Regions from separate parts of the Lactobacillus sp. JM1 genome, predicted to be linked through region 1. Evidence: predicted binding sites of a transcription regulator. Region 1 holds the regulator's gene; the other holds the start of a gene.

Region 1 (6,381 bases):
AAAAATTGGACATGCTGGCACGCTTGATCCTGAAGTAAATGGCGTATTACCAATTGCTATTGGACAAGCCACGAAATTGATCGAACTGATGCATGAAAAGCCCAAATCTTATATTGGAAGTGGAATGTTTGGACGGTCAACTGATAGCTATGATTTAGATGGTAAAACTATTGCTGAAGAAAAAATAATTACACCATTTACAAAAAGTGAGATTATTGCTGGAATGAAACAGTTAACAGGGAAGCTTGAACAGGTCCCTCCAATTTATTCAGCTGTAAGAGTAAATGGTAAAAGACTTTATGAATATGCTCGAGAAAATATTCCAGTTGAACGTCCCAAGAGAAAAGTCAATGTTTATAGTTATGAATTAACAAAAGATCCTGAGTACGATCCACTGGAAAAAACGGAAAGCTTTGATTTTGCAATTCGTTGCTCTAAAGGAACCTATGTCAGGTCATTAGTAAATGATCTGGGTGAAAAATTAGGTGTTCCTGCTGTAATGACTAGTCTTACCCGAACTAGTAGTTCAGGCTATGACTTAAATCAAGCTGTAGATTTAGAAACAATTGAAGCAGAAGTAGATACTCCTGAAAAATGGCTTCAGCCAATTGATAGTTTTTTTGCTGAATTACCTCAACTTCAACTTTCGCCGGATCAATTTAAGCGGGTCTCAAACGGTGCAAGTATCAATTTAAATACCAGTTATGCTAAGGTCGCTTTGGTTTATAATGGTCATATAAAAGCTATTTATCAGCGACAAGGAAAAATCTATCGCCCTGAGATGATGCTTTTAAAAAATGAATAGCGAGAGTAAAAAATGAAAGTAATAACCTTAGATTATCCGATCTCTGCACCTATTACAAATCAAAAGGTAATCTTAACGTTAGGTTTTTTTGATGGGGTGCATATTGGTCATCAGAAACTTATTAAAGATGCAAAATTAATAGCCGAGGAGAAGAAGTTGCCATTAATGGTGATGACTTTTGATAAGCATCCTAAAGAGATATACAAAAATGATCATAAATTTGTTTATTTAGAAACGGCCCATGAAAAAGAACAAAAAATGGAAAAGCTGGGAGTAGATTATTTAGTGATTATTAAATTTACTAAAGAATTTAGTCAGCTTAAACCGCAGGATTTTGTAGATCAAGTAATTATGAAACTTAAAGCAGATACAGTTGTGGTAGGTTTTGATTATACTTATGGTCCAAAAGATATTGCTAATGTAGAAAATCTTCCCAAGTTTGCGCGAGGTAGGTTTCAAATTGTAGTGGAGCCTAGACAATCTATTGATAAAATTAAAGTTGGTTCCACCTACATTAGAAAGGCAATCCAAGGTGGAAATGTTGAATTAGCGGCTGCCTTACTAGGACAACCATATGAAACTTCAGGTATTATTGTTCATGGGTTTAGAAGAGGACATAAAATAGGCTTCCCGACTGCTAATCTTGATATTTCTGATGCTAAAGTTTTACCAGCTGAGGGAGTTTATGCAACCAGGGCTAAAATAAATGGAAAATGGCATGATGCTATGACTAGTGTTGGTTACAACGAAACTTTTAAAACAAACCACGGTTTAACAATTGAAACGAATATTTTTAATTTCGATGAGGAAGCATATGGTGAACCATTAACTTTAGCGTGGTACAAGTTTATACGTTCAAATAAAAAATTTTCTGGAATTGAAGAATTATCACGTCAACTAGACCAAGATAAACGAAATATAAAGCAATATTTCTATGATTTAGAAAAATAATTATTTAGATCTATCTTTTTATAATTAATGTGATAAAATGTCTTTATCAATTGAAATCTAATATTGAAAGAAGGTTACGCCATTGCGTTTTTAATCTTGCAAAATAGCATAGTTGAATTTTAATAATTATTTTCTCTTTTAGAGGGGACAACTGTGCACTTTTGACAAGATTGAACGTAGATGGAATATCTTCTTTTTTGCTTAATAAGGAGAAAGTCTGCACTTGTCAAAAGTGTAGGCTTTTTTCGTGAGGTGATTATATGAGCAATATTAAGATTTCAAACCTTTCTTTTAAATATTCCGACAGTAGTGAAAATATTTTTAATAATTTAAATTTAGATTTGGATAGTAGTTGGCAATTAGGACTTGTAGGCAGAAATGGTAGAGGAAAGACAACATTCTTGAATCTGTTACGTGGAAAATTGCAAGGAACAGGAGCCATCAAAGCTAACCTTGAATTTAATTACTTTCCTCTTTATGTAGAAAATGAAGAACAATTAACTCTCTATGCTTTAGAAGAACAAGTTCAATTTGACCGGTGGGAACTTGAACGTGAATTGAATTTAATGCAAGTAGACGCTAATCTTATTTGGCAACCTTTTAATACTTTAAGTGGAGGGGAGCAAACTAAGATATTATTAGCTCTATCTTTTATTAATAAGGATGCTTTTCCATTAATTGACGAACCAACGAATCATTTAGATGAAGAGTCGCGAAAACAAGTGGTTAGATATTTGCAAAAACATTCGCAAGGTTATATTGTTGTGAGTCGTGATCGAGATTTTTTAAATCAGGTAACTAATCATGTTCTTGCAATTGAAAATACAGAGATTCATTTATATCAGGGAAATTATGCAAGCTATGAAGATACTAAAGAGAAGCGTGATAAGTTTAACCAGGAGAAAAATGAAAAACTCCGTGGTCAAATTAAAACTTTAAATGCAAGTAGACAACGTATTAAAGGATATTCACTTCAATCAGAAAATAATAAAAAAGCTAGTGCACATAAGAATGAAATTCATGCAGATATTAATAAGGGATTTTTTGGTCATAAGGCTGCTAAGATAATGAAAAGATCAAAAAATATTGAAAGAAGGATGAATAAAGATATCCAAGATAGAAAAGGTTTAATAAGGAATGTTGAATCTGTGCCAGAATTAGAGATGAATTTTCAACCAAACTATCACTCGACTTTATTAGAAACTCGGCATTTAGATTTGAAAGTTCAAGATAAAAAGTTATTTAAAGACCTAAATTTAATTGTTAAAAAACGAGGAATTGTTTCCCTTGAAGGAAAAAATGGATCGGGAAAATCTACTTTTTTGAAAAGTGTTTTAAATAAAAATATAGATGTAACTTATCAAGGAATTTTAAGTTTAACTAATGGTTTAAAAATTTCCTATTTACCACAAAATTTTGTAGAATATTCAGGCACTTTGGCAGAATTTGTTCAAAAGGAACATTTGTCTTATGAGAAAATGCTTAATATGCTTAGAAAAATGGGTTTTCCTAGAACAAGTTTTGAGACGAGAATTGAAGAAATGAGCATGGGGCAGCAAAAAAGAGTGGCCATTGCTAAGTCATTAGTTGAAGAGGCTGACCTTTATCTGTGGGATGAGCCAGCAAATTACCTAGATGTGTTTAACCAAGATCAATTAATTGATGTTTTAAAGAAGGTCAAACCAGCGATGCTTTTAGTTGAGCATGATGAGTATTTTATTAGTCAAGTAGCAAGTAAACGGATAAAATTAAAGGTAGATGACTAGCAGATTGTATAGAAAGAATAAAAATGGCATTTGATTATAAAAAAGAATATAAAAATTTGTATCATCCAAAAAAGCAACCTGAAATTATTAAGATTCCTAAAATGAATTACATCGCAGTTTCAGGAAGTGGAGATCCTAATCAGGAAGATGGGACTTATCACAAGGCGTTAGAATTACTTTATGGGCTTGCCTATACTATCAAGATGAGCAAAAAAAATGAGCATAAAATTCCAGGATATTTTGATTATGTAGTGCCACCACTTGAAGGACTATGGTGGTCAAAAGATAAGCAAAAAATTGATTATGCTCACAAGGAGAACTTCGCCTGGATATCGATGATTCGACTGCCTGATTTTGTTACAGAAAAAGAATTTAATTGGGCAGTTAAGACAGCTACTGAGAAGAAAAAGCAAGATTTTTCTCAAGTTAAATTCTTTACTTATGATGAAGGACTTTGCGCTCAGGTAATGCACATTGGTAGTTATGATGATGAGCCAGCGACAATTGAAGAGATACATCGATTTGTAAAAAAAGAAAATTATCAGATAGATATTCAAAATCCACGCTATCATCATGAAATATATTTAAGTGATCCAAGGAGAACTAAGACTGAAAGGCGTAAAACTGTAATTAGACTACCAATTAAATGATTAAGGTAAGCACTTGTTGCTTACCTTTTTTTATAAAAAACAAATTTAATTAGCACTCTGCTTGCACAATTGCTAAGTTATGGTATCATATTAATTGTTAGCACAAGAGGAAGAAGAGTGCTAATGATGGGGGCGAGAAAATGTTGACTGAACGGCAAGAACTTATTTTAAAGACTATTATTATGGACTTTACTCAGTCTCATGAGCCAGTAGGTTCTAAGACCGTGATGAATCAACTGCCTGTCAAGGTTTCAAGTGCTACAGTTCGAAATGAAATGGCGGCACTCGAAGAAAAGGGACTACTTGAGAAGACTCATTCTTCAAGTGGTAGAATTCCTTCAACTGCTGGTTATCGGTATTACTTAGATCATTTGATTAATCCCGTAAAAATACCAGCATCCGTCTATAATCGAATTATTTATCAATTAGACCAACCCTTTCAACAAGTTAATGAAATCGTACAAGAAGCTGCAAAAATTCTGTCTGATTTAACTAACTACACTGCTTTTGCAGCGGGTCCTGAAACTCGCTCGGTTAAAGTAACTGGTTTTAGGATCGTTCCCCTTTCAAGCCATCAAGTGATGGCAATATTAGTTACGGATGACGGTAATGTAAAGAATCAAATCTACACGTTACCTCATCATACAAATGGGGAAGAGATTGAAAAAGCAGTTCGACTAATTAATGATCAATTAGTTGGAAAGCCACTTAGTTCAGTTAATGAAGTGTTACTTAAGAGAATTGCAGACCATCTAGTTGCTGGTGGATCAGCAACTGAAATTTTGGATTTGCTTCAAGATGTTATTAAGGATGCTGCTAGTGAGCAAATGTATGTGGATGGTCAGATTAATCTTTTGAGTAATTATGAAAGTGATGATTTAGCTAAAGTTAAATCTCTCTACAAATTAATTGATCAAAATGATGCTATTTCAAGCTTGATTGGTTTTAATCCTAAAGATGAAATTAAGAATGATTCAAAGTCGAAAGTTCAAGTTAAGTTAGGTTCTGAATTACAATCAGATCTACTTGAAGATTATAGTTTGTTGACTGCACAATATAGCGTTGGTAAATATGGTAAAGGAACAATAGCATTACTTGGACCAACTAACATGCCATACTCGCAGATGATCGGATTACTCGAGTATTTTAGGAATGAACTAGCAAAGAAATTGTTAGATTATTATGGTAGATTTAAGTAAGGAGGTTAGCTGTGAGTAAAGAAGAGTTTCCGCATGAAAAAGATTTAAAAGACGAGGTGACCCCAGATAAGGCACCAAAGAAAGATCCAAAAGTAACTCCGAAAGAGGAAGTTAAGGAAAATCCAGCAAAAGATTATGAAAAAGAAATCGCTGAATTGAGAGCTAAGAATAAGGATCTTGAAGATAAATATCTACGTAGTGAAGCTGAGATTCAGAATATGCAAGCACGTTATGCAAAAGAGCGTGCGCAATTGATTAAATATGAATCTCAAAGCCTCGCTAAAGAAGTTTTGCCAGCAATGGATAACTTAGAACGCGCGTTAGCTGTTAAAGCAGATGATGAGGCAGCTAAGCAACTCCAAAAGGGTGTTCAGATGACACTTGACTCATTAGTTAAATCAATGAAAGATCAAGGAATCACTGAAATCAAAGCCGAAGGTGAAACTTTTGACCCTGCACTACATCAAGCTGTTCAAACTGTTGCAGCAGAAAATGATGATCAAAAGGATCACGTAGTTAAAGTTTTACAAAAAGGATATCAATATAAAGATAGAACATTAAGACCAGCAATGGTTGTAGTGGCTCAATAAGAAAGGAAGTTACATATATGTCAAAAGTTATTGGTATTGACTTAGGTACGACTAACTCAGCTGTTGCCGTACTTGAAGGAAAAGAACCTAAGATTATTACTAACCCAGAAGGTAACCGTACGACTCCTTCTGTAGTTGCCTTTAAGAATGGTGAAATTCAAGTTGGGGAAGTTGCTAAGCGTCAAGCTATTACTAACCCTAACACTATTGTTTCAATTAAGAGCCATATGGGTGAAGAAGGTTACAAGGTTAAGGTTGGCGACAAGGAATATACTCCACAAGAAATTTCAGCCTTTATTTTGCAATACATTAAAAAGTTTTCTGAAGATTACTTAGGTGAAAAGGTAACTGATGCAGTTATCACTGTTCCTGCTTATTTCAATGACGCACAACGTCAAGCTACTAAAGATGCCGGAAAGA
Region 2 (6,381 bases), 900 kb from region 1:
TTCAATTTCGTCAAGCAAGATCAAAGAATATGGTTGGTGACGAATCTTTTCAGTCAATTGTCCGCCTTCACCATAACCAACATAACCTGGTGCTGAACCAATTAACTTGTTAACAGCCATTTGGTCTTGGTATTCTGACATATCCAAACGTACTAAGGCATCAGCCTTACCGAACAACTTAATTGCTAACTGCTTAGCCAATTCAGTCTTACCAACACCAGTAGGACCAGTAAGTAAGAATGAACCAGTTGGACGGTTAGAATCCTTAAATACTTGCTTACGAGCAATTGCATCAGTGATGATATCAATGGCCTTATCTTGGTCAATGACAACCTTCTTCAAGTCAGCAGCTAAGTTAGCGTTCTTTTGAGCTTCATTTGCATTAATTTCACTCATTGGAATACCAGTCTTAGTTTGAATCAAAGAGTACATATCTTCTGGTGTAACTTTAAGTTCACTAGCTTTACCCGCAGTCTTGAGATCTTTCTTGAGGTCTTCAATTTCTTTCTTAAGCTTAGCAGCTTCATCATATTTTTCATTTTTAGCTGCTTCTGCCTTTTTACCTTCTAAGGCATGAATCTTATTCTTGATTGAAGTTTCATCCTTTTGATCCATCCCTAAGGACTTCTTAGCACCAGCTTCATCCATTAAATCAATGGCCTTATCTGGTAAATGACGATCATTGATGTAACGATTTGAAAGTTCAGCAGCAAGCTTTAATGCTTCTGGATCGTATTTTACATTGTGATACTTCTCATATCTTGGAGCTAAGCCTTTCAAAATTTGAACAGCATCTTCAATCGTTGGTTCTGGTACTTGAACTGGTTGGAATCTTCTAGCTAAAGCTGGATCCTTTTCGATTTGTTGGTACTCACTAGTAGTAGTTGCACCAATCAGACGAATTTCACCACTTGCTAATGCTGGTTTCAAAATATTAGCAGCATCCCCAGAATTGTTTTCTGAGTCAGTAGAACCTGCCCCAACAATATTATGTAATTCATCGATAAAGAGAATAACATTCTTGTCACCCTTAGCTTTATCAATAATCTTCTTTAATTTTTCTTCAAAACTACCACGAAGAGAAGTACCTGCAACTAACTCATTAATGTTCAACTCAATAATGTGGGCGTTCTTAAGTTTTTCAGGAACGTCTCCATCAACGATTCTTTGAGCTAAGCCTTCAACTACTGAAGTTTTACCAACACCAGCAGGTCCAGTTAAAACAGGATTGTTCTTCTTACGTCTACTTAAAATTTCAATAACTTGGTCAATAACAGCTGTACGTCCAATGACAGGATCATATTTACCCTTTTTAGCTTGTTCAGTTAAATCAACACCAATTGGCTTTTCCTTTTGTTGTTGGCCATTTTGTGCTCCTTGTTGAGGTGCTTGACCAGCACTATATCTCATTGGTTGTTGACCATTGGTCATTCTTCCATCATTGAAAAAGTCTCTGTTTAATTCATTAAACAAATCATCAAAATTGTAGTTTCCATTGTCAAAGTATGCCATGCTTTACACACTCCTCATATTCTCAAAAATTTTAGCACTTGTAACTAATGAGTGCTAACTACTCACATTTTTTATTATAACAGGTTATCCACAGAAAGCCAAATATTATATCATGTTTTTTCCACAGATTATTTTAATTTGTGAACAAAAGAAGCACAATACGCTATTCAAAGTGCATTGTGCTTAAATAATTTGTGAATTAATATGTCAGATTTGTTTCTAAATTATTTGTTTTTATTATTTTTCCAATCTTTTAATTATTTAACTTTTGGTCTTGCTTTTTTCGACTTCCTCTTGGTCTTTGACCATTTCCTTGCGTGTTATCTCCAATAGTGCTTTCAAGCAAGTATTGTTCAATTAGCTGAACTACTTGCTTATTCTGCGGCAATGATGAGTGCTGAGCATCAGCTCCAGTAACAGTCATCGTAGTATAATGTTTTACTTGATTTTGGAAAATATATTTTCCTGCAGCTACACTACTTTCTGGAACCAACCCATCAGATTCATAATTCTGTCCGCCTGATACAGAATATACATCTAAGTTCTGTGGTATTTTCTTTCGATTCTTAATAAAATCATTTAACATTTCAGTCTTATGATCAATATTACTTTCATTAAAGTTATACGGAGTACCTAAGGTCATTAATTTCTTGATCCGAATTTCATCACTATAATCGTCATAATAATTTTCTAGCCAATAAGTCCAAATCAATCCCCCATTAGAATGTCCAAAGGCCTTAAAATTATTAAATTTGTACTGCTGACTAAGTTGCGCAAATGCTTCATCAAACCAACCAGCTTGTTTTTTGATATTAGCATAGCCATCATGATTGTTTTCAAAACCTACAACAATAAAAGGCTCATTATCATTACGGTTGATTTTTCCACTATATTTCAGCGTTCCATCCTTTTTTACTTGAATTTTCAATAAACTATGCTTTTTAAAAGTATCTTTATTCAGTAAATTAACTAATTCATTAAATCGTTCAGTCGTAGCACTAGAGCCCGGAATCATAATGACTGGTGACATTTGTGATTTTCTTCTTTCAGCTAAATCATGATTGGCACTTTTGATCCAGAAAAAAGTAGGAATGGACAAAACTATTAAAAAAATAAATGTTCCTAGTAAAAGTAGGCGGTTTTTTGACACCCTTTTTTTATTTAACATGTTTATACCCCGCCTCCTTATCATTTAACAAATCAATTTCATCCTGGACATCCTTAGACATTTTAATGATCGGTAAATATAACAAAATATCCAAAGCAAAGAGTAACATCGAAAATACTAAAGCTTGCCACGTTCCATTTGTAGCAATAAATGCTACTAAGGGGCCTGGTGTGCCAGATAAGACATTATAAGCCGAAGCTGGAACCAAATGGACCGCAATCATGCTAGCAGCTAAAAGCATATTCATAACTGGCAAAATTACATATGGAAATAAAAATAGTGGATTAAGCATAATAGGTATACCTAGAAAAGCACCCTGATTAGAACCGAATAATGTCGGTATAAAGCTCCAGCGTGCCACTCTAACAATGCTGCTTTTTTTAATAAAAATTAAAATACCAATTAATAAAACTAAAGTTAAACCGCTACCGCCAAATTTTCCATAAGATTGATATAAAGAATTACCAATATAAGGATTAGGTACATTCCAGCTTGAACCATGAGTTAAAGCATAGTTCAGATTAGCAACATTAGTCGCACTATCGCTACCTGCCGTCAAAGATGCTAAAGGTTGACCAATTCCTAGCCAATTAAGTAGAAGTGCCAAGAGCAAGAAAGGAATAAATACTCCTAAGTTTAAATTATTCTGACCTTGACTTTGGAAAAATTGATAAAAATTAGTTGCTACTACACGCACATGCACCAAACTAGTTAAAATTCCAACTATTAAGCCAATTACCCAAGTTGCAAGCATTGGGCGGAAAGAATCAAAGGCTCTTTGCTTAATTTGCTGTGCACTCTCTGTATGCCGATGGTGATACTCAACTCCTAAAAATCTAAAAATAAGCCCAGTACCAAAACCTATTAAAAGGGCAAATAAAAAGCTATTAATATTTAAAAAACGCCAATTAAAAGAAAGCTGAAAATCTCTCGTGTCCCTAAAACGATACGCACACAAAAGCAACGCTAACATTCCTGAAACTCCAGCCATTTGAGCATCTTTTTGATAAAGACGAGCAGTATACTGAGCTGAAAAATAGGCGGTAAACAAACCAAAAGTGCCAAATATTACACTGGTAACGCCTTGACAGGAATACCATGCCGCATTAAACAAATGGTCAGGCAACCATTTATCAAAATAGAAAATATTTGATATCAAACTTGTAGGTGAAAAAACACTCTGCCATAAAAATTGGAAAATACTTCCGACAACGGCCAAAGGCATTAGCATCATCAAAGTTCGATCTGCCACTCTAAAAAACGCTAGTCTCCGAAGTCGAACGATAGTTTTAAAAATTATTTTCTCCATATTTCTCTAATCCTTAGTTCTTTAAGTCTAACCTTTAGTTTAAATTAAATATAAAAAGAAACCTATCATTTTTCATTAAAATATCGCAAAAAATACAAAATTCGGGAATCATTGACTCGATAAAGAACATGATATAATGATAAAGAAGATAACAAGGGAGAAAAATTATGGCTAAACGAAGTTTTTCTATTAATGATGAAACTGACCGTCTACTCAATTACTACTTAAATCGTTCCGAAAAGGATTGGGACTCAGTAATTAATGAAGCAATTAAATATTATATCTGCGATCATTTAACACAAAAGCAAGTTCATGAAGCAATAAAGCATACAGGAAAAGATGCTTTTCCAGCAGATGAAGTTCTTCGTAATTTTAATAGCAGCTGGATGAACGGCGATGCTTAATATGGATTGCATAAAAGACTATCTTAGGTCAAAATGAAAGTAGCATTATTAAAAAGAAGCTGACAAACGTCAGCTTCTTTTTATACGATAAATCTTAATTTAAAAGGAGGAACACCCATGTTAAAAAAGCATGCGCTAGACCCTATTAAGTTAATTTGGCTATTTGCTGGTTCTTTAATCATCAATACCGGCGTTAGTTTTATTTGGCCACTAACTACAATTTATATTCACAATTATCTTCATGAAACGCTTACTATAGCTGGTATTGTATTATTTATTAACTCAGCTTTTACAATGGTAGGAAATGCACTAGGTGGCTTTTTATTTGATAAGTGGCATCCATATCAAACGCTTTTAACTGGTGTAAGCATTTCTACACTATCCACTTTTTTATTAGTCCTCTTTCATGGCTGGCCAGCATATCCAATCTTGTTAATTACTCTAGGCTTAGGGAATGGGATCGTAGTTACTGGTCTAAATTCTATCGCTACTCTAATTAGGAGTCGAAATGCTTCTTATGTTTTTAATGTTTTATATTTTACACAAAACCTAGGACTAGTATTTGGCTCGTTAATGGTTGGATTTATTTTACCCTTTGGTATTACTTATATCTTTCTACTTGCTTTTATTATGTTTGCATTCTTAAGTATCGTGGTTTTTCTTGAATATCGCGGTTTAAATCAGGCTCATGCTGCAAAAGGTAAAAAAGTAGCTGAATCAGAATATCAAGAAAAAATTCCCTATGGTGCAAAAAAAGCTATTTTCTCTATCTTAATTTGTGTTCTAGCAGCGTGGATTGCATATGAGCAATGGAACTCGAACATTTCTTCCTACATGTTAGGCTTACATATGAGTGTGCGTTTATACAGTTTGCTTTGGACTTTAAATGCTGTTTTAATCGTACTCATTCAACCTCTTTTAACTTACTTCGACGATTGGCTAACTCAGCACTTACACGGTCGTTTATATATTGGCTTTAGTCTATTTGGACTAGCTTTCTTGTTGCTAATCGGAGCAAATCACTATTTCAGCTTTGTCTTAGCTATGGCTGTCCTTACTTGCGGAGAAATTTTAGCCTTTCCTGCTGTCTCCACTTTTGTTAATGATCGGGCAAGTAATAAAGATAAGGGAAAATATCAAGGTATCGTCCAATCAGTTACTTCAGCTGGTCGTGCTTTGGGACCACTAATTGGTGCCTTAGTAATTGATAATTTTTCTTACTTAGTTTTATTTATCTTTTGTACCATTCTAGTTTTAATTTCCGTCCTTCTATTTGCAATGATTAATGCCTATAACAAGAAAAAGATCGCTAAATAGCGATCTTTTATTTTATCTAATTTCATAAGAAAAGCCTAATTCCACCAACATCGGAATCAGGCTCACACAGTGTTAGGTACCGTTATTCTGACCAAATAAAAAGCGACGTTTTCGCTACCGTAGAAAACGCACTTTGTTACAACGGTACAGGTAAATCTTAGCACAGCAATCTTACTTACACAACCAGTTTTAGCGATGCTTAAATGGCAAAAAAGAGATGGAAAACATGTTTCCATCTCTATGAAGTAGCCTTTATCAAATTTTCCATAAGATCATTACACATCTGTCTTACTTTAAAATAATCCTTAACCGGATAATTAGACTGAATCACTAATACATCCCTTGTATCATTAGAAATTCGATAGTATGTTGTGTAACCATCTCCAGAACCATTTGAAGAATGAAAATCAGGGAAATTGTAAAAACCAGCATTATACTTAGCAGGATCAGAAGGAGTATAGGCTTTTTGTACTGAAGAAGGTTTGATTATTTCTCCATTTAAAATAGCACTAGTAGCTCGATACAGGTCTTTATTGGACATTACCAAGCATCCTGCTCCTAAGTCCCCATGTACCTTATCAGCTGAGATAAAGTGCGGGACTAAGTATCCCTGAGAGCTCTTTGTATAAGGGATTGCAACCTTAATTTGCTTATTCTTAGGAATATCCCAA

Evidence for each region. Region 1 encodes HrcA, which represses chaperone genes, less so after heat shock. Its sites were predicted from a motif close to TTAGCACTCNNNNNNNNNGAGTGCTAA; they were not measured.
Region 2: F3I00_RS09605 (ATP-dependent Clp protease ATP-binding subunit) is a predicted target of HrcA. The motif match lies at 1,544-1,570, and genes of this name have one in related genera.

What each region holds. Positions count from the first base shown of each region.
Region 1 covers NZ_CP044412.1:785,490-791,870, forward strand. The annotation lists gene truB (tRNA pseudouridine(55) synthase TruB) at 1-805, shown strand, start outside; gene ribF (riboflavin biosynthesis protein RibF) at 818-1,756, shown strand; gene abc-f (ribosomal protection-like ABC-F family protein) at 2,017-3,522, shown strand; gene F3I00_RS04005 (GyrI-like domain-containing protein) at 3,546-4,172, shown strand; gene hrcA (heat-inducible transcriptional repressor HrcA) at 4,313-5,371, shown strand; gene grpE (nucleotide exchange factor GrpE) at 5,383-5,961, shown strand; gene dnaK (molecular chaperone DnaK) at 5,979-6,381, shown strand, end outside.
Region 2 covers NZ_CP044412.1:1,883,327-1,889,707, forward strand. The annotation lists gene F3I00_RS09605 (ATP-dependent Clp protease ATP-binding subunit) at 1-1,512, opposite strand, end outside; gene F3I00_RS09610 (alpha/beta hydrolase) at 1,766-2,680, opposite strand; gene F3I00_RS09615 (PTS transporter subunit EIIC) at 2,670-3,989, opposite strand; gene F3I00_RS09620 (hypothetical protein) at 4,157-4,393, shown strand; gene F3I00_RS09625 (MFS transporter) at 4,511-5,710, shown strand; gene F3I00_RS09630 (serine hydrolase) at 5,949-6,381, opposite strand, start outside.